One region of the Arthrobacter rhombi genome, then DNA from elsewhere that is predicted to be linked to it. Evidence: riboswitches for the same ligand, from Rfam matches in the RefSeq annotation. Region 1 holds a riboswitch; each other region holds the start of a gene.

Region 1 (7,619 bases):
TCGAGACGACGGCGACCGCGGAGGCGAGCACGGTGACGACCCGCTGCGCGGTGGCGGGGGATTCGACGGTATTCACCCCGTCAAATTATCAGCGTCACGACGGGCGTCAAAGTCCGTGGCGCCGTTCCCATGCCGTACCCTAGGGAAATAGACTTCCCCGGCTTGGTCGTACCCGCGCGCAGACGCTGCCGGTGCGAGTGCGGGCCGGGAATCCAGACGCGGCGCAGCCAACGAGCTAGGCGCCGCCGGTACGTGAGAACGAGGTAAGTGCAGTGCCTTTTGGCAAAGTGAAGTGGTTTGAGGCCTCGAAGGGCTTCGGGTTCCTGGTCGGCGACGACGGCGAGGAGGTGTACCTGCATGCCTCCGCGCTGCCCGAGGGCACCACTGACGTCCGGGCCGGTACGCGGATGGAATACGGCGTGGCCCAGGGCCGCAAGGGTGCACAGGCGCTCTCGGCCCGCATCGTGGACGCCGCCCCGTCGGTCGTGCGCGCTAAGCGCAAGCCGGCCGAGGACACGGCGATCCTGATCGAAGACCTCATCAAGGTCCTCGACAGCGTCTCCAACGGACTGCGCAAGGGCCGCTACCCGGAGAAAAGCCACGCGACCAAGGTGGCTGCAGTCCTGCGCCGCGTCGCCGACGACATGGACGCCTGAGTATGGCACGGGCACCGAAAATCGATGCGGTGCTGGGCGCCGGGGTCGACCTGGCCCGCAGCACGCTGCTGGACACCGTGGAGCCTGCCCAGGTGGGCGAACACCTCGGGTGCACCGCCGATGACGACCGCGTGCTCACCCACCGGTTCGAGGCCAAGCTGCCCGGTTACGCCGGCTGGAACTGGTACGTGACCCTGGGCCGCGTCCCGCGCGGGAAGGTGCCGACCGTCTGCGAGACCGGGTTGCTGCCCGGCGACGGCGCGCTATTGGCCCCCGAATGGGTGCCCTGGGCCGATCGGGTGCGCCCGGAGGAGCTGGAGGCCCAGAAGGCGGCCGAGGCCGAAGCCTCCGGTCAGGCCCCCGGCGATCAGCCCACCGGGGATCTGTCCCCTGCCACGCACGACGACGATGCCTCCTCGGGCGCCCCGGACGACGCAGGCGACACCGAGAGTGGCAACGGGCCCACCGAGGGCGGCACCGACGTCGAGACCGTCGACACCGCTGCGACCCCCGATGAGCCGGATGAAGTCGTCGAGGACGACGAGGAACTGGTCGACGCCGAACACGCAGCCGAGGAGGCGCCCCGGCGTAGTCGTTCCCGCCGTCGTCGTCGGTAGTACCTGCACCTACGCAACGGGCCGCGGCTCCCCACCATCCGGGGAACCGCGGCCCGTTGCCTTGACCGGTGCTACATGTTTTCCAGCACGTAGTCGATGCAGGCGGTCAGTGCGCTGACGTCGTCCGGCTCGATGGCCACGAACGTGGCGATGCGCAGCTGGTTCCGGCCCAGCTTGCGGTACGGCTCCGTGTCCACGATGCCGTTGGCGCGCAGGATCTTGGCCACCCGGGTGGCGTCGACCGATTCGTCGAAGTCGATCGTCGCAATGACGTTGGACCGCTCGTCGGCGTTGACCACGTACGGGGTCGCGACCGCGGAGGCCTCGGCCCAGGAGTAGACGCGCTGCGCCGAGTCCGCGGTGCGGGCCGCGGCCCAGTCCAGCCCGCCCTGGCCGTTGAGCCATTCGACCTGCGCGTTCAGGGTCACCAGCGTGGATAGTGCGGGGGTGTTGTAGGTCTGGTTCTTCAGCGAGTTGTCGATGGCGGTCCGCAGATCCAGGAAGTCGGGGATCCAGCGGTCGGAGGAACCGATGCGTTCGGCCCGCTCCAGCGCGGCGGGGGAGAAGAGGCCCAGCCACAAACCGCCGTCGGAGGCGAAGTTCTTCTGGGGCGCGAAGTAGTAGACGTCGGTCTCGGAGACATCGACGGCCAGCCCGCCGGCAGCCGACGTGGCGTCCACCAGCACCAGTGAGCCGTCGTCGGCCCCGCTGACCCGGCGCACGGGGGCTGCCACTCCGGTGGAGGTCTCGTTCTGCGGCCAAGCGTAGACGTCCACCCCGGATTCGGCGACGGGCTCGGGGCGGGTCCCGGGTGCGGAGCTGATGATCGAGGAGGCCTGCAGGAAGGGGGCATTGTCGGTGGCCTTGGCGAACTTCGAGCCGAATTCACCGAAGGAGAGGTGCTGGGCCTTCTGCTCGACCAGTCCGAAGGAGGCGACGTCCCAGAAAGCGGTGGAACCGCCGACGCCGAGGATGACCTCGTAGCCGTCGGGGGCGTTGAAGAAGGTGGAGAGTCCTTCGCGGATGCTGCCGACCAGGTTCTTCACGGGGGCCTGGCGGTGTGAGGTCCCCAGGATCGTGGGGTTGGCCGCGGCCAGCGCCTCCAGCTGTTCGGGGCGGACCTTCGAGGGCCCGGCACCGAAGCGACCGTCCGCGGGAAGAAGGGCTGCGGGGATGCTCAGCGAATCGGTCAAGTTCTGCTCCTGCCATCGGGGTGTTCTGTGGTGCGGGTCTGGTCTTTCGGCCGCGACCCGGCTTCAATGGTCCCGCACGGGCGGGGGGAATGCCGAAACCCGTCGGCATTGTTAACGCAGGTAGAGTTGGATCCACGGGTCCACCGTCCATCGCCCCGCCCTACAGGAGTGCCACGCAGTGACAGATCTGATCGACACCACCGAGATGTACTTGAGGACCATTCTGGAACTCGAGGAAGAGGAAATCACGGCATTGCGCGCTCGCATTGCCGAGCGGCTGGATCATTCCGGCCCCACGGTCTCCCAGACGGTGGCCCGGATGGAACGCGACGGGCTGGTCGTGGTGACCCCCGACCGCCATCTGGAGCTGACGGCCGCCGGACGCGAACGCGCCACCTCGGTCATGCGCAAGCACCGCCTGGCGGAGCGCTTGTTGGCCGACGTCATCGGGCTCGAATGGGAGTACGTCCACGACGAGGCCTGCCGCTGGGAACACGTGATGAGCGAGCGCGTGGAGAAGCGCCTCTACAACCTGCTCGGCCAGCCCACGGATTCGCCCTATGGCAACCCGATCCCCGGCTTGGAGATCCTCGGCGGACCCGCAGCCCATGAATTCGCCCTCGGCGTACAGAACCTCGAGGCCGCACTGCTGGCCGGGAACACCGGGCCCGTCGCCGTCGAACGCCTGGCCGAGGCCATCCAGGTCGACCCGGAACTGCTGGCACAACTGAACGACGGCGGAATCCGCCCGGGTGCACAGGTCACCCTGGAGCGAGCCGGCGAGTACGTCGTCGTGCGGGTACAGGGCATCGAAGGAGCCCTGGAGCTGCCGGTGGAGGTCAGCGCCCACGTCTTCGTGGCCCGGGACGCTTGATAACGGAACTGTTACTTCGTATTCGATTAAGATACCGTTGGTAACAGATGGGGATTCGTCCCGATCACCCCTTCCGACCGCCTGATCCTGCCTGCGGAACGGGTCCGTTCGCTTGACAGGCAGGGGTGGAGAACCCAATTTTTTGCGGTCCGTTGTGCCGGGATGTCCCGGCGCCGGCCCTCTCGGGGTGAAGCCGCATCGCAGCCCGGCTGTGTGCGGCCGGGCCTGACCGGCCCGAATCCGACAGCTAACTCCGCAGGCGCCCATGAGAGGTCCCTTTGACAGATCACAAGCGTTCAGGTCGTCGTGCTGCCGTCGCCCCCGAGGCAACTGAGCCCGCCGCCGCACCCGACGCCGGCTGTTACCTGCCGCGCCGCTTCGACGGCGCCATGCGATACGCCCCCACGGCACATCCCGCTCGCCGTGAGTCCGTTGTACCCCTAGCCGATCTCGACCCCGCCGCTCCCGTGGCGGACATCATCCCCCTGTTGGCCGACGCCACGCCTGCGCAGGCGCCTGCCGCCTCGGTCAGGAACCGGGGAAGTTTCGATGCGACGGTCATCGGTCTGCCCGAGGGTACACGGGCGGTAGCCGCTGAGGCCCGTCCCGCCGTACCCTCCCGGAAGCCGCGCGGTGGGGAAGCCGCGAAGCGTCCGGTCCTGGCCTGGAGCCATCGGTTCGCCGCCGTTGCGGCGGTATCCGGGCTGGCGCTGGCCGCCGCCTACCCGACCTTGGTCGGCAGCGACGAGGCGCCCGCCGAGCGCGTCGCCCACGAGACGGCGGCACAGGTCGCCGACGTGAACGTCCCGGGAACCGACGACTACTCAATCGTCCGCGCTTCGGTGTCCAGCAGCTTCAGCAAGGACGACCAGCTCAGCTACCTGATGTCTGCCTCCGGCGGGAACATCAACACCATCGACACGCACGGCGTGCTGGCCCAACCGGTCAACCACGTGCGGATCACCTCCCCCTTCGGTGCGCGGGCCAACCCGACCGGTGAGGGTGCACAGGTCCATATTGGCCAGGACTACGGCGTTCCCTGTGGAACTCCTGTCAAGGCATCGGCCTCGGGGACAGTTGTCCAGGCCGAGATGGCCGGGCATTCGGGGAACCGGGTGCGCATTGACCACGGCAATGGCCTGGAAACCACCTACAACCACAACACCAGTTTGAAGGTGGCGGTGGGGCAGAAGGTCAAGCGCGGGGACGTGGTGTCCATCAGTGGCACGACCGGCAACTCGACCGGTTGCCATCTGCACCTTGAGGTGCTGGTCGACGGTCACGCCGTGGACCCTGCAGGGTGGCTCTGAGCCCTGCAAATCACGGGCCGTGATCGGGAAATAACCGTTTCGTGACCGGAACGTGACTTTTACAGCCGTTTCATATAAAGTTGTCGACGTGCCAGGCCGCATAGGGGCCAGGCGCACTCGAGCAGATTGCCGAATACTGCCACTGCCCGAGGTCCGTTCGCAAATCATCGCTTGGCAGTAGCGGGGGAACCACATTTCGGGTCCACAAGGATCCTTGGGGTTAAGTGTCACGGTCCGTTCTCTGGACCTGACACCGAGTGACTCCCACTCGAATCCGACAGCTCACCTCGTAGGCATTGGGAGAGGTAATCAATACATGACTAAGCGTCAAGCCCTGGGCCGCCACCGCGCCATGCCCGTCCGCACCAACCCGTTGGGGTCCATCTCCAAGGCAGTGTCCTCCAACGCCGGCTCCGTCGGCCGCCAGGCTGCAGTCATTGCCGCCGCGTCCGGCCTCGTGCTGACCCTCGGCGTTCCGGCCCAGGCCACCACGGCAGCCCGCGCCGCCGACAAGGCCCCCGTCACCGACATCCAGCGTGCGTCCGTGGCCACCCCGGCTTCCGTGACCGTGCCGGCCACCAAGAAGGCGGCCGACTCGATCAGGATCGCTGTCGCCCCGATCAAGTCGACCGACGGCTCTGCCCACCGCGCAGCAGTGGCCGAGGCCAAGGCCAAGGACAAGGCCGAGCGTGAAGCCGCTGCAGAGCGTCGCCAGGCTGCCCAGGACGCTGCCGCCGAGCGCGAAGCCGCTCAGGAAGCCGCCTCCAACCGCCAGGAAGCCGCTGCCCCGCAGGCCTCCACCTCGCGTAGCACCTCGAACTCCGCTTCGACCTCCAGCACCCCGCAGCGCTCCTCGAGCTCCGCGTCCACCTCCAGCTCGAACGTCACCACCGCATCCGCCGGTACCGTGACCAAGACGGCCGAGGCAGCCCCCGCAGCAGTCAGCGGCGGCAACTCCAGCATCGCCAGCATGGCCAAGTCCTACCTGGGCACCCCGTACGTCTTCGGCGGCTCCACCCCGGGCGGCTGGGACTGCTCCGGCTTCGTGCAGTACGTCTACGGCAAGGCCGGCGTGAGCCTGCCGCACAACGCCCGCGCACAGCGTGCCTCCGGCAAGTTCGTCCGCACCTCCAACCCGCAGCCGGGCGACCTGGTCTTCCAGAGCAACGACTCGCACGTCGGCATCTACATCGGTGGCGGCAAGATGATCGGCGCGCAGAACCCGAGCGTCGGCACCGTCGTCCGCGACACCACGGGCCCCTACGCGGCCCCGCTGGTCGGCTACTACACGCTGGCCCGCTAAGCAACAACACATCTAGTGGAGTCCTCACCCAGTTGGGTGGGGACTCCCGTGGTTTAAAACGCATTCGTGTCGCCGGTGAACGGCTCCGAACCGGTCGCTGAACCGCCGGGGCACGCGACGTGAACACGAACCCGGGACGCCAAGGACATGGCAACGGGAGCCGCGCCGCACTCCCCAGGGTGGTCCCGCCGGGCTTAGGCTGGTGCCCGATGGCCCTTGCACGGCGCCCGGGTCAGACGGCTTGGCTAGGCGGTCCGGGTGCACTCCACGACGAGGAACGCTGATGCGAACCCTGGTACTGAATGCAGGATACGAACCACTGGCGGTGGTGACCTTCCGCCGCGCACTGCTGCTGGTGCTCACGGGGAAGGCCAGCGTCCTGGCCGAGGTGGGCGAGCCGGTGGCCACGCCACGAATGGTCTTGGGCCGTCCCTCGGTCATCCTGCTCAATCGCTACGTCAAGGTTCCCTACCGTGAAGCGGTCAACGTGACCCGGCGTGGGGTGCTGCGCCGCGATGGACGCCGGTGTGGGTACTGCGGCAAGGCGGCAACCACCGTGGACCACATCATGCCGAGGTCGCGGGGTGGAGCCAACAGCTGGGAGAACCTGGTGGCCTGCTGCCTGGGATGCAACAGCACCAAAGGGGACAAGACGTTGCGTCAACTGGGCTGGACCCTGAGGGTGAGGCCAACGAGCCCGCGGGGTCTACAGTGGTTCATCACCGAGCTGGAACGTCCCGCTCCCGAATGGACGGATTTCCTGGCAGGAAGGGCAGCATGAATTTTGACGCCATCGTCGTCGCCGGTGGACGGGGCAAGCGCCTCGGGGGAACCGACAAGCCGCTCCTGCACCACGGCGGGGCCACGCTTCTGGACCATGCACTCCGTGCCACCGCGGAGGCGCAACGCATTGCCGTGGTGGGCCCCACCGAGTTGAACCCGGTCATCGCCGACTATGCAGCGGAGGCGGATGCCGGCCAGATCATCACGCTGACCCGGGAGTACCCGGCCTTCGCCGGACCGGCGGCGGCCGTGGCTGCCGGCATGCGCGCGCTCGGTGACGGTGCCGCCGACGAAGTGCCCCCGGCGGGGGAACACGCGCCGCTGACGTTGATTCTTGCCGCCGACCTCATTGCCCCCGGACCTGTGGCCGCGGCGATCGTGCAGTACGCCGTCGAACACGCCGGCGACGTCACGGACACCACCCCGCAGACTGCGGTTGGTTCTCCCGGCGCGCCGGGGGAGACGACCATGCCGCTGGCCGAATTCGGCAGGGCCTGGGTACCCGTTGACGAACAGGGCAGACTCCAGCCCCTGAGCTGTGTCATCGAGACCGCTGCGTTGTTGCGCGCCATCGAAGCCGCCGAAAAACCCGGCGAGGGCCTCGCCAACTCCTCGATGATGCGACTGCTTGCTAAGGTGCAGATAGTCAGGGTGTCCCTCGACGGCGTGGACTACGCGGACGTCGACACGTGGGAAGACGCCGACAAGGCCGGCATCGCCCGGCCGTCTGCCCCCGAAGGGGCACCTTAGCCAGCCACAACAGGAGGTACGGATGTCCGAAATACCCGAGCTGGACGCGTGGGTGTCCGAACTCCTGGAGGGCCTGGAGATCGCGGACGCACCCATCGATGTGGACGCCATCCTGGCCATGGCCGGCGTCGCC
Region 2 (7,619 bases), on a different contig from region 1:
CACGTCCCCATCCCGTGCATGGTCCAGCGCTTCGCGGAGTCCCGGCCGCTCGGTGGTCGAGCCGGATTTCCTGTCCACATAGATATGACGATCGGCGACGCCCTCGGCGCGCAGGGCATCGATCTGCCGGTCGAGGTCCTGTTTCGCAGTCGAAACGCGCGCATACCCAATGTCCATGCGGCCATGGTATCGGAAGTCGTGCTCGTACGGTTCTTCCGGGACGATCTTTTGGGCTTAGTTCTGGAACAATAATCCGGGGCGTGTCCGTTCGTGCCGGCATGGTGGGCAGGGGGTGTTCCACTTCCAAGGAAGTGGAACATCTAAGTTCAGGCCCTCTTTATCTACCTGCCACGCCGAGTGCCACCAACCTCCATGGGCAGGACACCTGGGTGCTCCCTGCCACGTGTCGGCTGAGCCGCAGCTAGTGGCGTGCTTGCAGGAGGCCGGCTTCCTGGGACCCAGAACATGGCAACCGTCGCCGCCTTCGGGAGAGACCGCGTGGACCAAGGGGCAGGACGCGTGAGCGGCCCCGGCGTCTGGCCCTGGAACGACGAAGAGGGCCCATCCGGGTAATGGATGGGCCCTCTTTCGTATCCTGTCTAGCCTACGTAGGTGTAGTAGCCCATCAACGGGCCGTACGGGCTGTCGGCCGGACGGACAACGGTGCCGACGGAGGGGTTCTGCGCGCCGATGATCTTGCCGCCACCGATGTAGATACCAGCGTGGCTGCCACCGTTCTGGTAGACCAGGTCGCCGGGCTTGGGATTGGAGGTCTTCACGAACTTTCCACTGGTGCGGATGGCGGTCGTGTTGTGGGGCAGGCTGATGCCGGCCTTGCCGTAGATGTACTGGATGAAGCCGGAGCAGTCCCAGCCCGAGGGGCTGCTTCCGCCCCACACGTAGGGTGTCCCCTTGTAGCTCATGGCCATGCCCGCGATCCCCGAGAGGCCCGCGCTGGATGCCGGGCTGGCTTCGGCCTTCTCCGGAGCGGGAGTGGAGGCCGTGGTGACCGTACCGGTCGACGAGGCGTTGTCGTTCGTGCTAGACGGCGCCGGCGTCGAGGACTGGCGGCTCTGGCGGGTCATCGCAGCGCCTGCGGCTGCTTCCTCGCGCTCGGCAGCTGCGGCGGCTTCCGTCTGGGCGTCTGCGCGGTCCGCGGCGGCCTCGCGTTCAGCGGCCTCCTGGGCTGCTTCGCGTTCGGCTGCGGCCTTGCGCAATGCTGCGCGGTGGGCCGATCCGTCGGTGGACTTGACGTCGGCGACGGAGACCTTGATCTGCTTCAGCTCTTGTGGCTTGGCGTCCGCAACGGTGACGGCGGCGGGGGAGTCCACGGAAGTGCGCAGGATGTCAGCTGCCGGGGCCTTGGCGGCTTCACGGGCGGACGGCGCGCCCTCGGCCGGAACGCCGAGGGTCAGCACGAGGCCGGAAGCCGCGGCGATGACTGCGGCCTGGCGGCCAACTGAGCCGGCGTTGGAGGAGACTGCCTTGGAGATCGAGCCCAAGGGGTTGCTGCGGACGGGCATGGCGCGGTGGCGGCCCAAGTGTCGCTTGGTCATGTGTTGGTTACCTCTCCCAATGCCTGCGGGGTTAGCTGTCGGGTTCGAGTGGGAGCCACTCGGCGTCCCGCGCTGACAAGTCAGCGCGAGGCGCTTAACCCCAAGGGCCCGGTGGGCCCGGATTTGGTTCCCCCGCCACTGCCAGCAATTGCGTGAACGGACCCCGCAGTGGTGGCAGTGTTCGGCAATCCACTTGGGTGTGCCGGGCTCATAGGAAGCCCGGCACGGGAACGAATTTACATGAAACGGATGTAAAAGTCACGAATTGATTACGGAACCGTGTCCTTTTGGTCTCGACGACCTTTCCCTCCCTGGCCGTTGGTTCCGAGCGGTGATGCAAGACGATGGTCCTCGAAGTCTTCCTGGCGGTACACGGTAAGCGGAAAGTGCAGCCACAACGCACGATCGACCACGCCCGCCATCCCGCGTGGTTGGCCCGATGACCGAAGCGGTTCACCCGGCGACGGCGAACCAGATTCCGGCCCCGACGGCCCCGGCTGCGAGGACCAGGGCACCGAGCACCATAGCGGTGGCCACCACGGTGCGGGCAACCTCCCGTGGCGCCGTGGACAAACCGGTGCTGCAGTCCCCGGCGGGGTGGAAGGCGGGGCGGATGAGCCTGAGGTAGTAGACAAGGCTCAGCACCGTGTTGGCTGCGGCGAACACGACCAGCCAGGACATGCCGCCATTCCAGGCGACGGTGAACACGGCGACCTTTCCCAGGAACACCGCCGTGGGCGGTGTTCCCACGAGGCTGAGGGCCCCCACGACGAGGGAACCGGTCAGCCACGGGTGCCCCCGTGCCAATCCCACCCAGTCGCCCAGCTCTTCGCGCCGGGGGAAGCAGGCGACGACGGCGAACACGGCCAGGTTCGTTAGCGCGTAGAAGACGATGTAGGCCAACAGGGCCACCGAGGCGCCCTCGCTGCGGGTGATGACGGCAACGGGCATCAGCAGGTAGCCGACCTGGCTGACCGTCGACCAGCCCAGCAGACGCCTGACGTTCTCCTGCGCCAACGCGGCAAGGTTTCCGATGCCCATGCTGGCCGCTGCGAGCACGGCCACGAGCAGCGGGACATCCACCGTGGCGGGCATGAGTGCCACCAGCCGGCCCATGGCCACGAGTGCTCCGATCTTCGGCACGGTCGTGATGAACGCTGCGATGCCTATCCCAGAGGCCTGGCTGGCGTCGGGGATCCAGAAGTGGCCGGGCACCGCACCGGCCTTGAAGGTCAAGCCGATGAGGACCGCCACGGCCCCGCCGGCGACGGCGGCCTGCGGGGCCTGGGGAAGAGCCTCCGTCATGCCCGCGTAGCCGCTCGTGCCGGCAACTGCGGTCAGCACGGCAACGCCTGCCATGAGCAGGACTCCGGACAGGGCGCCGATGAGGTAGGTCTTAAGGGTTGCCTCGGCGGCCATCCCGCTGCGCGATAGGCCGATCAGCGCGTACAGGGGGATGCTCGCCAGCAGGTACCCGGCGACCAGGACCAGCAGGTCGGTCGTCCCCCCGATCACGACTGTTCCGAGCGTGGCCAGCAACAACAGGGCATAGGTTTCGCTTTCACGCGCCGTGCCGGCGAATTCATGCCGGCCGAGCAGGACCACCACGAGCGTGGCCAGCGGGGCCGCCATCCGAACGACCGCAGTGGACGGGTCCAGTGCGTAGGTTCCACTGAAGATCGACTCCGGCCCTCCCGGCACTGCCGCCATCCCGGTCGCTGCGCTGGCGACCAGGGCACCGAGGGTGAGCCAGCGGGTGGGATGCTGGCGGGTGCGGGGCAGGAAGCTGCCGCCCAGCAGCACCAGCACTGCCGTGGCGAGCAGGATGATCTCTGGCAGCAGCGCCGGGTAGTCCATGTCCATTGCCATTGCCGTCATGGGCCCAGGCTGACGACGAGGTTCTGCGCCGCGGGTCCGATCATCGCCAGCAGCGGGCCGGGGATGAGACCGATGAGCACGGACAGCCCCATCAGGATGGCCAGGGCCGTGCTCTCGCGGGGGCGCAGGTCGCTGAAACCGACGGACAGTTCCCGTGTCTGGCCCGTGAACACGTGCTGGAATGCGCGCAAGAAAAGGACTGCGGTGATCAGGATGCCGGGAAGGGCCACCAGGGCCCAGGGGGTGGTTCCGATGCTGCCGGTGAAGATCTGGAATTCGGCGATGAAGCCGCTGAAGCCCGGAAGTCCGAGCGAGGCGAATGCGGCGATCGCGAAGAACCCGGCGAACCGTGGTGCGGGGTGGGCCAGGCCACCATACCGGCGCAGGTCGTAGCTTCCGGTGCGGTCGTGGAAGACACCGGCGAGCAGGAACAGGGCCCCGGTGACCAGGCCGTGGGAGACCATTTGGGTTACGGCCCCGACGATGGCCAGCTGCTGTGCTTCGGCGTTGTTGGCACCCAGGACGCCGGCGGCGCCGACAGCGAGCACGACGTAGCCCATGTGGTTGACGGAGGTGAAGGCGATCATGCGCTTGATGTCTGTCTGCACGACCGCGACGAGGGCGCCGTAGAGGACCGAGACGATGCCGATCGCGACGACCACCCACGCCCACGCCCGCCAAATGTCCGGGAGCATGGGCATCGCGATCCTGACGAAGCCGTAGGTGCCCATCTTCAGCAACAGGCCGGCCAGGACGACCGAGCCGATGGCCGGGGCATCGGTGTGTGCCGGTGGCAGCCAGGAGTGGAAAGGGAAGGTCGGTGTCTTCACGGCCAGGCCCAGGATGACCGCCGCCAGCACGAAGCCGCCCGCCAGCGGGGTTCCGGTGAAGGCGTCCTGGCGGGAGAGTTCCACCATGTCGAAGGTGTGGGGGGCGGCACCGAGATAGAGGCCGATGAATCCCAACAGCAGGGACAGGGAACCCATGAAGGTGTAGATGAAGAACACCAGTGCGGAGCGACGTTGGTTTCCGTGTCCCCAGCCGGCAATGACGAAGTACATGCCCACGATCGAGAGGTCGAAGAACAGGAAGAACAGGATCAGGTCCTGTGCACAGAACAACCCGAGGCAGGTCGTCTGCAGGAACAGGAACAAGGCGGCCTGGGGGCGGGGCCTGTCGGTCTCGCGCAGGGCCCAGATGGCGCAGGCCACGAAGATGACGCCGGTCAGCAGCAGCAGGGGCAGGGAGATGCCATCGACGCCGAGATGGTAGCTGCTGCCAAGCTGCGGCATCCACTCCACCCGCTCCTCGGCCACGAGTCCGTTCGGGCCCGAGCCGCCGGCAATCGCGAGCATGACCGACAACGCCAAATCCACGAGGGTCGTGGCCAACCAGGTCAGCCGCGCAACTTTTTCGGGCAGCCGACGGGCGAGGGCGAGGAAGGTCGCGGCCGCGAGCGGCAGGAAGACGATGACACTGAGCATGGGGGCTACCTAACGACGATCAGCAGGACGAGGGCGGCAACGCAGACGAGGACCGCCGCAGCAAAGTAATCGGCCACGGCACCCGTTTGGGCGCGGCGGGCCAACCGCCCGAGGCCGTTGACCCCACCCAGTACGGCACGCAACGCGCGTTGCACGCTGCCGTCCACGTCGCCGGACACCGCTGCGGACCGGTTCAGAAAGCGGCCGGCACCAAGCACCGCCTTCTCCAGGCGGTGGTCGAGCCGGTACAGGACGGCCGCGGTGGCGAACATGGGACGTACGAAAACGGTTTCCGCGGCCCGTTCAAGGCCAAACCAGTTCTCGGCGGCTGCCAGGCGCGGCACACCCCGAACCAGCACCAGGGCCGATACGACGATGGCAATCGCGGCCGAAGCGAGCAGTTCCCACCCGCTGCTTTCCGCCTCCGCCTGCGCGCCCAACAGTGCGCGGAACGGTCCGGACAGTACCGGAAGGGCGGTGGCGCCCAGCAATGCAGCCGATGCCGCCAGGACCACCAGAGGCACCGTCGCCACCACGGGGACCTTGCGGGTTCCTCGTTCTTCGGCATCCCACAGTTTGCGCTCCATGTCGGCCTGCTGCTGCATGTCGGGTCTGGCCCAGACCACGGCGATCATCTTCGCCGAATACGCGGCGGCGAGGGCGGCACCGAGCAATCCGGCAGCATACAATGCGGGATGCTGGTGCAAGGCGACGGCGAGGACCGCGTCCTTCGCCAGCCACAACGACAGCGGAGGCAGCCCGGCCAGGGACAGTGCCCCGACCAGGAACGAGGCGCCGACCACCGGCCAGCGCCGATAGATGCCGCGCAGGGCTGGAAGTTGTTTCGAGCCCACGGCCGTCAACCACGCGCCGGCGGCAAGGAACAACAACGCCTTGGTGGCTGCGTGGGCGACGAGCTGCGAGGTCCCTCCGGCGGTGGCGCCGATGCCGGCGGCCAGGACGACGAAACCCAGTTGGGCCGCAGTCGAGGCGGCCAGCAACTGCTTGAGGTCCCTCTGGCACAGCGCCACGATGCCGAGCACGATCGCGGTCGCGGCACCGATCCAGGCAGCCGCCGGGCCGGCCCACCCGGAGGCCAGCAACAGCGGCTCGAGCCGGAGCAGAAGGTATCCGCCCATGGCGACCATGGCCGCCGAGTGCAGCAGGGCACTGACCGGGCTCGGGCCCTCCATCGCCCGGGAGAGCCAGAAACTAAACGGTAGTTGCGCCGCCTTCCCCAGGCCCGCCAAAAGCACGCCGGCGGCCAGCACATGCAGCCACGGCCCCTCCGCGGAGGCGAGGGCGTCCAACTGCCAGCCGGTCCCCGCGGCGACGGCGGCTCCTGCCGCGGCGTAGAGGCCCAGATCGGCGGCGCGTGTCACGGTGAAGGCGACCAGCCCGGAGGGAATCGTCGAGGGTTTGCGCCAGTGGAAACCGATCAGGGCATAGGAGGTCGCGCCCATGACCTCCCACGCGCCAAGCAAGGCCGGCAGCGACGTGGCGCCCACCGTGACCATCACCGCGGCGGTGAAGACCAGCATGAGCCCGTGGAAGCGCGCCGCCGGGCGTGTGTCTTCGGCGGCAGCGAACACGAGGACGAGCAGGACCACGGCCGCCACCGTCGGCAGCAGGACGGCGCCCAGGCCATCCACGACCAGGGCCGCACCGCCGGATGAGATGAACGGCACCCCGAAGCGGGGCATGGCCACGGCGGACGCGATGGCGGCGACCAGGGTCAGCGCGGCAGCAGTGAGAGCCAGCGCGGGGGCGAGGCGGTTGGCGCGGTGCCCGGCCAGCAGCAGGAAGGTCCCGGTGATGGCCGGCAGTCCGACGGCCGCCAGGAGTGCGGCCGTCATCCGTGCAGCTCCGTGGCGGTATCGGTCATGTCCGAGTTCCGTGAGCGGTGGAAAACGGTGGCGACGGCGAATCCCATCGCCATTTCAACGGTCATCGCGGCGAGGATGACCAGCAACAGGGTTTGGCCGTCGGGTGTGGGGGACAGGTGGAACCAGAGCGCGGCTGCGGCCAGGAGCACGCCGTTGATCATCACCTCGATGCCCATCATCACCATCACGAGGACCTGTTGGGACAGCGCCCCGAACAGCCCGATGGCGAACAGGGCGGCGGCCACCAGCAGGATCAGTTGCAGGGTCATCGGCCTAGTCCGCCCTTGATCGGGTCATCGGTTTCGCGCCGCCCACCGGGCCCGCGCCGGTGGAGGTCGTCCCCGCGCCGGTCATAGCGCCCACGCGGGTTGGCCAACACCAGGGAGGCGATGATGGTGGCGAACAGCACGGGGCTGATGGTGAGCATCACGAGCATCTTCGAACCCATCAGGGCTTCTCCCAATGCCGCCGTTGGATCCGGGGCGGGCGCCGACATCTGCTCGGGCCACCGGATGAGGAGGGCGCCGGCGGCCAGGACGATGAACACGATGCCGGCGATGACCGCGGAGCGGCGCTTGTTGTGTGTCATGTCCATCGGCATCAGGGCCGGGTTCATGCCCATGTACATCACCATGAACACGGCCATGATCGCCATCTCCATCGTCATCATCAAGATGGTGATGACCCCGATGTAGTCCAGGTCCAATTGCAGGATGATGGCACCGACGGCGATGAATGAGAGAGCCAGCGCGTACGATGCCCGGGCCATCGAATCCACGACGAAGACCGCAACCGCACTTGAAGCGGCCACGATC
Region 3 (7,619 bases), on a different contig from region 1:
TATGATGTGAACACAACGGCCACACCCTCGCATACCGCTGCCTTGGCGCGTTTTGGGCATGCACTCTCCGATTCCACGCGGGTCGGCGTGCTGCTTGCCCTACGCGAAGCGCCCGCATTCCCCTCGGACCTGGCCGACGCGCTCGGCGTCTCGCGCCAGGTCATGTCCAACCAGCTGGCCTGCCTGCGCGGGTGCGGACTGGTCGAGGCGGTACCCGAGGGCCGGCGATCCTGGTACCGGCTGAGCGATCCGCACCTGGGCGCAGCCATGGACGAATTGCTTCGCGTGGTCCTGCAGGTCGACCCCGGCTGCTGCGAGGGGCCGGAGTGCACATGCTGAACACGCTCCCAGCCCAGGATCGGCACCGGGAGCTACTCAAGCGCCGGATACGGATCATCGTTGCCCTCACGATCACGTACAACCTCATAGAGGCCGTCATCGCCCTGGCAGCCGGCGCGGCCGCTTCCTCGGTCGCCCTGGTCGGCTTCGGGTTGGATTCCATCGTGGAAGTGCTTTCGGCTGCGGCTGTTGCCTGGCAATTCGCAGCCCGCGACCCTGAAAGCCGCGAGAAAAAGGCCCTGCGCCTGATTGCCGTATCCTTTTTCGGTCTCGCTGCCTATGTCAGTGTCAGCGCCGTCCTCACGCTGATCGGGCTCAAGGAAGCCGAACATAGCCCGGTCGGCATCACCCTGGCCGCCGTGAGCCTCGTGGTGATGCCATTTCTCAGCCTCCTCGAACGCCACGCAGGACGGGAACTGGGATCGGCCTCGGCCATTGCCGATTCAAAGCAGACCCTGATCTGCTCGTACCTTTCAGCTGCAGTCCTGGCGGGCTTGCTGCTCAACAGCCTCTTCGGCTGGAGCTGGGCCGATCCGGTAGCCGGCTTTGTCATCGCGGTATTCGCGGTCAGGGAAGGATTCGAGGCATGGATAGGGGAGGCATGCACGCAGCCCATGTCAGCCATATCCGGGGACAGGGAATCGTCTTCCGGCGAGGCGGGTTGCTGCTGACGCAGGCGTGGACCGGAAGCAGCCGCGATGGCCAGCTGGCGCCTGGCGGGCACGCCCGATCCTACCCGGCTGGATCCCTGCTTCCTTTGCAAGCGATGCCCCCGGATGCGTTCACCGACCAGAATTGCGCCAAAGGCGCTGCGCCTGATGGGAAGGAAGGAATGATGATTGAGCTGACGTCGACGTTGACGTGTCCTGCTTGCGGGTACGAAGCATCCTTGCGGATGCCCTCCGATTCCTGCCAGTTCTTCTGGGCGTGCCCAAATTGCACCAAGCGAATTCGGCCCGTTGCCGGCGATTGCTGCGTGTTCTGTTCCTACGGGACAGTACCTTGCCCCTCAAGGCAGGATTCGTCCACGTAAGAAAAAGCGGTGCCGACCGGTAACGTATCGTCCACCTGTTGCAAAAGATGGACCGCGGGAGGGCCCGGCGTGCTTGATTCCGTCCCGGACACATTGTTTTTCGGCGTAGGACAAGCCCTCTACCCGAAAGCGAACCATCTGAACGCATAAAAGCGCTCCCCAGCTGCTGGAACTGAATTATGGAGTCCAACAACTGGGGAGTAGTTCAAAGTGGCTCGGGCCCTTGCCCGGTTTTCCCTAGCCTACGTAGGTGTAGTAGCCCATCAACGGCCCATAGGGGCTGTCGGCTGGACGGACAACGGTGCCGACGGAGGGGTTCTGTGCGCCGATGATCTTACCGCCACCGATGTAGATACCGGCGTGGCTGCCGCCGTTCTGGTAGACCAGGTCGCCGGGCTTGGGGTTGGAGGTCTTCACGAACTTTCCACTGGTGCGGATGGCGGTCGTGTTGTGGGGCAGGCTGATGCCGGCCTTGCCGTAGATGTACTGGATGAAACCGGAGCAGTCCCAGCCCGAGGGGCTGCTGCCGCCCCACACGTAGGGTGTCCCCTCGTAGCTCATGGCCATGCCCGCGATCCCCGAGAGGCCCGCGCTGGATGTCGGGCTGGTTTCGGTCGTCTCCGGAGCGGGAGTGGAGGCCGTGGTGACCGTACCGGTCGACGAGGCGTTGTCGTTCGTGCTCGACGGCGCCGGCGTTGAGGACTGGCGGCTCTGGCGGGTCATCGCAGCGCCTGCGGCTGCTTCCTCGCGCTCGGCAGATGCGGCGGCTTCCGTCTGGGCGTCTATGCGGTCCGCGGCGGCTTGGTGTTCAGCGGCATCCTGGGCTGCTTCGCGTTCGGCTGCGGCCTTGCGCATTGCTGCGCGGTGGGCCGATCCGTCGGTGGACTTGACGTCGGCGACGGATACCTTGATCTGCTTCAGCTCTTGCGGCTTGGCGTCCGCAACGGTGACGGCGGCGGGGGAGTCCACGGAAGTGCGCAGGATGTCAGCTGCCGGGGCCTTGCCTGCTTCGCGGGCGGACGGGGCGCCCTCGGCGGGAACGCCGAGGGTCAGCACGAGGCCGGAGGCCGCGGCGATGACTGCGGCCTGGCGGCCAACTGAGCCGGCGTTGGAGGAGACTGCCTTGGAGATAGAGCCCAAGGGGTTGCTGCGGACGGGCGCGGCGCGGTGGCGGCCCAGGTGTCGCTTGGTCATGTGTTGGTTACCTCTCCCAATGCCTGCGGGGTTAGCTGTCGGGTTCGAGTGGGAGCCACTCGGCGTCCCGCGCTGACAAGGCAGCGCGAGGCGCTTAACCCCAAGGGCCCGGTGGGCCCGGATTTGGTTCCCCCGCCACTGCCAGAAGCTTCGCGAACGGACCCGAAGTGGTGGCAGTGCTCGGCAATCCACTTGGGTGTGCCGGGCTCATAGGAAGCCCGGCACGCAGACGAATTTACATGAAAGAACTGTAAAAGTCACGAAATGGTTACGGATTGATGTAGGACGTGTCACGACGGCCGCAGGCTTGGCGCGGACCGGGCGATGGTGGGATTGGGCACCAGGTCTTGATATATACCCCCGGGGGGTATATCTTGGGGGCATGGAAACAGAAGGAAGGCACCACGGCCACGTCGACACGCAGGCCGGACCCGCGGGCCATGACGACCACGCGCCCATGGATCACAGCGGGCAGGGCCATGGCGGCCACCACGGGCACGGGGACCACGTGGGCCAGTTCCGCCGCTTGTTCTGGATCATGCTGGTCATCGCCGTACCGGTGGTCGGGTTCAGTACCATGTTCGCCTCGATCATCGGCTACCAGCTGCCCCAGGCGCCCTGGATCTTGTGGATCTCCCCGATCCTGGGCACCATCATGTACGTGTGGGGCGGCAAGCCGTTCCTGACCGGCGCGGCCGGCGAACTCAAGGACCGCAAGCCGGGGATGATGTTGTTGATCGCCCTGGCGATCACCGTGGCGTTCCTGGCTTCCTGGGGTGCCCATCTGGGCCTGCTGGACCACGGCCTGGACTTCTGGTGGGAACTGGCCCTGTTGATCGTCATCATGCTGTTGGGCCACTGGATCGAGATGCGCTCCCTGGCACAGACGTCCTCCGCCCTGGATTCGCTGGCGGCCCTGCTGCCCGACGAGGCGGAAAAGCTCGTCGACGGCCAGGCGGTCCCCATTGCCCCCGCCGACCTCGTGGTCGGGGATGTGGTCATTGTCCGTCCCGGGGGCCGCGTACCCGCCGACGGCCGCGTGGTCGAAGGCACTGCCGACGTCGACGAGTCGATGATCACTGGTGAGTCCCGCCCGGTCCGGCGGGGACCGGGCGATCAGGTGGTGGCCGGTACGGTGGCCACGGACACCGCGCTGCGCGTGGAGATCACCGCCATCGGCGACGATACCGCGTTGGCGGGGATCCAGCGTCTGGTCACCGAGGCCCAGGGCTCCTCATCACGGGCCCAGCGCATCGCCGACACCGCGGCCGGCTGGCTGTTCTGGTTCGCGCTCGGGGCGGCCGTCATCACGGCGGTCGTCTGGGGTCTGCTGGGCTTCCCGGATGATGCCGTCATCCTGACGATCACCGTCCTGGTCATCGCCTGCCCCCACGCACTGGGTCTGGCGATCCCCCTGGTGGTCTCCATCGCCACCGAACGTGCCGCCCGCGGTGGCGTCCTGGTCAAGGACCGCCTCGCCCTGGAGAGCATGCGCACCGTGACCTCGGTCCTCTTCGACAAGACCGGTACCCTGACCCGGGGCGAGCCCGTCCTGTCCAAGGCCCTGCCGGCCGAGGGCGAAGACGAGCGGGAGGTCCTGGCCGTTGCCGCTGCCGCTGAGGCCGACAGCGAGCACCCGCTGGCCAAGGCGATCGTCGCCGCGGCCAGGGACCGCGGAATCGAACCCCGGACGGCAACGGATTTCAAGGCCTCCACGGCGCTGGGCGTGGACGCGGACGTCGGCGGCTCCAGGATCAGCGTCGGCGGCCCCGGCATGCTCGAACAACACGGGGCAGCCCCTTTGCCCGAGACCGAGGGATGGAAGGCCGAGGGGGCGATCATCCTTCACGTGCTCAGGGACGGTGCGGTGATCGGCGCGCTGGGCCTGGCCGATGAGGTCCGCCCGGAATCACGCGAAGCGGTCCGGGCCCTGCATGCACTGGATATCGAGGTGGTCATGATCACCGGCGACGCCGAGGCCGTGGCCCGCTCCGTGGCCGGCGAGTTGGGCATCGACCGCGTGTTCGCCGGGGTGCGCCCGGAGAACAAGGAGGAGAAGGTCGCCGAGCTGCAGCGCGAAGGCCGCAAGGTCGCGATGGTCGGCGACGGTGTCAACGACGCCCCCGCGTTGGCCCGGGCCGATGTCGGCATTGCCATCGGGGCTGGTACGGACGTGGCCATCGCCTCGGCGGGGGTGATCCTGGCCAGCGATGATCCCCGTTCGGTGCTTTCGGTCATCGAGCTCTCCCGTGCCAGCTACCGCAAGATGAAGCAGAACCTGTGGTGGGCGGCCGGCTACAACCTGGTCTCCGTTCCGCTGGCGGCCGGCGTCCTGGCCCCAGTCGGTTTCGTGATGCCCATGGCGGTCGGTGCCCTGTTGATGTCGGCTTCCACCGTCGTGGTCGCCTTGAACGCGCAGCTGCTACGCCGCCTGGACCTGGCCCCCGGAGCCAGCACGGCCGAGGCGCTGCGCCGGTCACCGTCCCCGGAGCGGGAACCGGCCACTGTGTAGGCGTTGCCGGCCCCACACGGGAAACAAGAACCGATGGGAGCACCCACGGGCCCGGGGCCCTGGTGGGTGCTCCCATCACATGTCCACGGGGCCCCGCGTCTATTTCCATTTGAATGGGCTACTTGACGTAGGAGAAGACTCCCATCATGCCGCGCTCGGCGTGGTAGGCGTTGTGGCAGTGCATCAGCCACTGCCCGGGGTTGTCGGCATCGAAGTAGACCGTCAGGGTGTGTCCGGGGCGGACGATGACGGTGTCCTTGCGGGCCCCGACATTGCCGACCTGGAAGGTGTGGCCGTGGATGTGCATCGGGTGCCACATCTCGGTCTCGTTCACGAACTTCACCTCCACCCGTTCCCCGGCGGTGACGTCGAAGGCGTTGGCGTAGGGGTCGGCCATGTCGTAGCGGTGGCCGTTGATGCCCCAGTCGTACTTCGCCATCCCCCCGGTCAGGCGCACCTCGTGCGTCCGATCCGGTGACCTCGCGTCCAGCTTCACCGACGGATCCGCGGTGAGTTGCCCGCCGTCCACCACCCGACCGGCCAGCTCCGAGGGGAGCTTCCCCGGGGCCGGTGGGGTGCCGGTGCCGGTGGAGACCAGCCCGTAGGCCATTTGCCCCTTGCCCTCGGCCAGTGCCAGCAGCGGCGTATAGCCGTCCTCCACGGCCAGGATGGCGTCGATGCGCTCGCCCATGCCCAGGACGACGGCGTCGACGTCCTCGTGCTTGATGGGGAAGCCATCGGTGTGGGTCAGGGTCAGCCGCTGGCCGGGGATGCCGATCCGGTAGGCGGTGTCCCCGGCGGCATTGATGATGCGCAGCCGGATCCGGTCCCCGGCCTTGGCCTCCAAGGTCTCCGGGCCGCCGGGGCCGCGTCCGTTGAAGAGGTGCAGCGGATAGGCGATGTCCCCGGCATCCCCGCCGAGGAAATCGCTGGTGGCACCCATCAGCATGTTGCCCCTCTTCATGGGGCCTGCGCCGCCCCCGTGGTCCATCCCGCCCATTGTCCCCATGTCGCCCATGCCCTTCGAGACCTCCTTGAGGACCTCTTCGGGGGTAGCGGTGATCCCGTCGAGCCAGTCGTCCAGGACGATGACCCAGTCCTTGTCGTATTCCAGGGTCTCCTTCGGGTCCTCGATGACCAGGGCACCGTAGAGGGCGCGTTCGCACTGCATTTCCACGTGGGAGTGGTACCAGTAGGTCCCCGGGTGCGGGAGGGTGAAGGTGTAATCGTAGGCGCTACCGGCCGCGATGGCCTTCTGGGTGAGGCCCGGGACGCCGTCGGCGTTGTTGCGCAGGGCCACCCCGTGCCAATGGATGGTTGTGGGTTCATCGAGCTGGTTGTCGACTCTGACGTCGAGCCGGTCCCCGGCCTTGCCGCGCAGGGTCGGCGCGACGAGGGAACCGTTGTACCCCCAGGTGTTGGCCTTCTTGCCGGCAATGGTGGTGGATAACGGTCCGGGGGCGAGTTTCTTGGTGATGGTCGTGCCGGTGGTTGCCCGGGCGGCTTCGGCCTGGGCGACGGTCGGGTCGGTGGGCATGATCCGGGCCGGCGGGGCGGCTGTCGGTTTGGCGGGGGTGCAGGCGGCCAGGGCAGCCGCGGCGGCGGTCGCGACCGAGAGCCCCAGGAACGAGCGGCGGTTCAGTTGGTTTTGCACGGAGGGGTTTCCTTGGTGTCGTGGGGGTTCTATACGGGAGTGGTGAAGGTCCCTGAGAGGTTCTGGAGCTCGTAGATCCAGTGCGTCCAGGTGCCGGTGGCCATGAGCAGGCCGACGAACACGAGCAGGGAACCGCCGGCGACGTTGAAGGCGCGCATGTGGCGCCGGACGAAGCCCAATGCCCGGCTCACGCGCTCAAGGCCCAGTGCCACGAGCAGGAACGGGATCCCCAGGCCCAGGCAGTAGAGGAAGCCCAGCAGCGCACCCCTACCTGCCTGCCCGGTGCTGGTGCTCAGCGCCAGCACCGCGCTGAGGGTGGGGCCCATGCAGGGTGTCCAGCCGAGGCCGAACACGATTCCCAGCACCGGTGCCCCGGCAATCCCGGCCCTGGGCTTGAAGGACGGCTTCACCGTCCGTTGCAGCGCCGGGAAGAGGCCCACCAGGACCAGCCCCATGGCGATGACGAAGATGCCCAGGCCCCGGATGAGCAGGTCCTGCCAGCGCAGCAGCCAGCCGCCGATGAGGCCGAAGGCGGCACCGTAGAAGGTGAACACGAGCGCGAAACCCAGGATGAACAGGCCGACACCGGTGAGCATCCGGCGGCGGCTCCCGGGCCGCCCGGCCTCGGAGAGCCCGGAGACGTAGCCCAGGTAGCCCGGGACCAGGGGCAGGATGCACGGGGACAGGAAGGAGACGACACCGGCGGTCATGGCCAGCGGTGCTGCCACGACCAGGGCGCCGGATTGGACTGTTTCGGCGAAGAACGCACCGATGCTCATCCCCGTCCTCCCCGGAGATGGGCTGGCCCTCCGGTTGCTGTTTCCCCGCCCGTTTCCCCGGCCCTACGTGGCACGGCCCGGGCCCTGCGGGTGGTCATTCCCGGCCCT

The links. Region 1 has a riboswitch for cyclic di-AMP ahead of ABD088_RS09680 (M23 family metallopeptidase). Riboswitches for the same ligand answer to the same signal wherever they lie in the genome.
Region 2: another riboswitch for cyclic di-AMP. It lies ahead of ABD088_RS14180 (C40 family peptidase); the one in region 1 lies ahead of ABD088_RS09680 (M23 family metallopeptidase).
Region 3: another riboswitch for cyclic di-AMP. It lies ahead of ABD088_RS17140 (C40 family peptidase); the one in region 1 lies ahead of ABD088_RS09680 (M23 family metallopeptidase).

What each region holds. Positions count from the first base shown of each region.
Region 1 is NZ_BAAAIV010000011.1:48,237-55,855, forward strand. It holds gene ABD088_RS09655 (hypothetical protein) at 1-76, opposite strand, end outside; gene ABD088_RS09660 (cold-shock protein) at 273-656, shown strand; gene ABD088_RS09665 (DUF3027 domain-containing protein) at 659-1,273, shown strand; gene serC (phosphoserine transaminase) at 1,345-2,466, opposite strand; gene ABD088_RS09675 (iron-dependent transcriptional repressor DtxR) at 2,645-3,340, shown strand; cyclic di-AMP (ydaO/yuaA leader) riboswitch at 3,440-3,617, shown strand; gene ABD088_RS09680 (M23 family metallopeptidase) at 3,619-4,650, shown strand; cyclic di-AMP (ydaO/yuaA leader) riboswitch at 4,784-4,960, shown strand; gene ABD088_RS09685 (C40 family peptidase) at 4,967-5,953, shown strand; gene ABD088_RS09690 (HNH endonuclease) at 6,237-6,734, shown strand; gene mobA (molybdenum cofactor guanylyltransferase) at 6,731-7,486, shown strand; gene ABD088_RS09700 (DUF6457 domain-containing protein) at 7,509-7,619, shown strand, end outside.
Region 2 is NZ_BAAAIV010000018.1:4,651-12,269, forward strand. It holds gene ABD088_RS14175 (recombinase family protein) at 1-177, opposite strand, end outside; gene ABD088_RS14180 (C40 family peptidase) at 600-1,556, opposite strand; cyclic di-AMP (ydaO/yuaA leader) riboswitch at 1,563-1,713, opposite strand; gene ABD088_RS14185 (NADH-quinone oxidoreductase subunit N) at 2,010-3,434, opposite strand; gene ABD088_RS14190 (complex I subunit 4 family protein) at 3,431-4,918, opposite strand; gene ABD088_RS14195 (proton-conducting transporter transmembrane domain-containing protein) at 4,924-6,774, opposite strand; gene ABD088_RS14200 (NADH-quinone oxidoreductase subunit NuoK) at 6,771-7,073, opposite strand; gene ABD088_RS14205 (NADH-quinone oxidoreductase subunit J family protein) at 7,070-7,619, opposite strand, start outside.
Region 3 is NZ_BAAAIV010000025.1:293,362-300,980, reverse strand. It holds gene ABD088_RS17155 (ArsR/SmtB family transcription factor) at 7-339, shown strand; gene ABD088_RS17150 (cation diffusion facilitator family transporter) at 333-1,010, shown strand; gene ABD088_RS17290 (GDCCVxC domain-containing (seleno)protein) at 926-1,372, shown strand; gene ABD088_RS17140 (C40 family peptidase) at 1,610-2,566, opposite strand; cyclic di-AMP (ydaO/yuaA leader) riboswitch at 2,573-2,738, opposite strand; gene ABD088_RS17135 (heavy metal translocating P-type ATPase) at 2,949-5,078, shown strand; gene ABD088_RS17130 (multicopper oxidase family protein) at 5,197-6,732, opposite strand; gene ABD088_RS17125 (cytochrome c biogenesis CcdA family protein) at 6,762-7,511, opposite strand; gene ABD088_RS17120 (F510_1955 family glycosylhydrolase) at 7,606-7,619, opposite strand, start outside.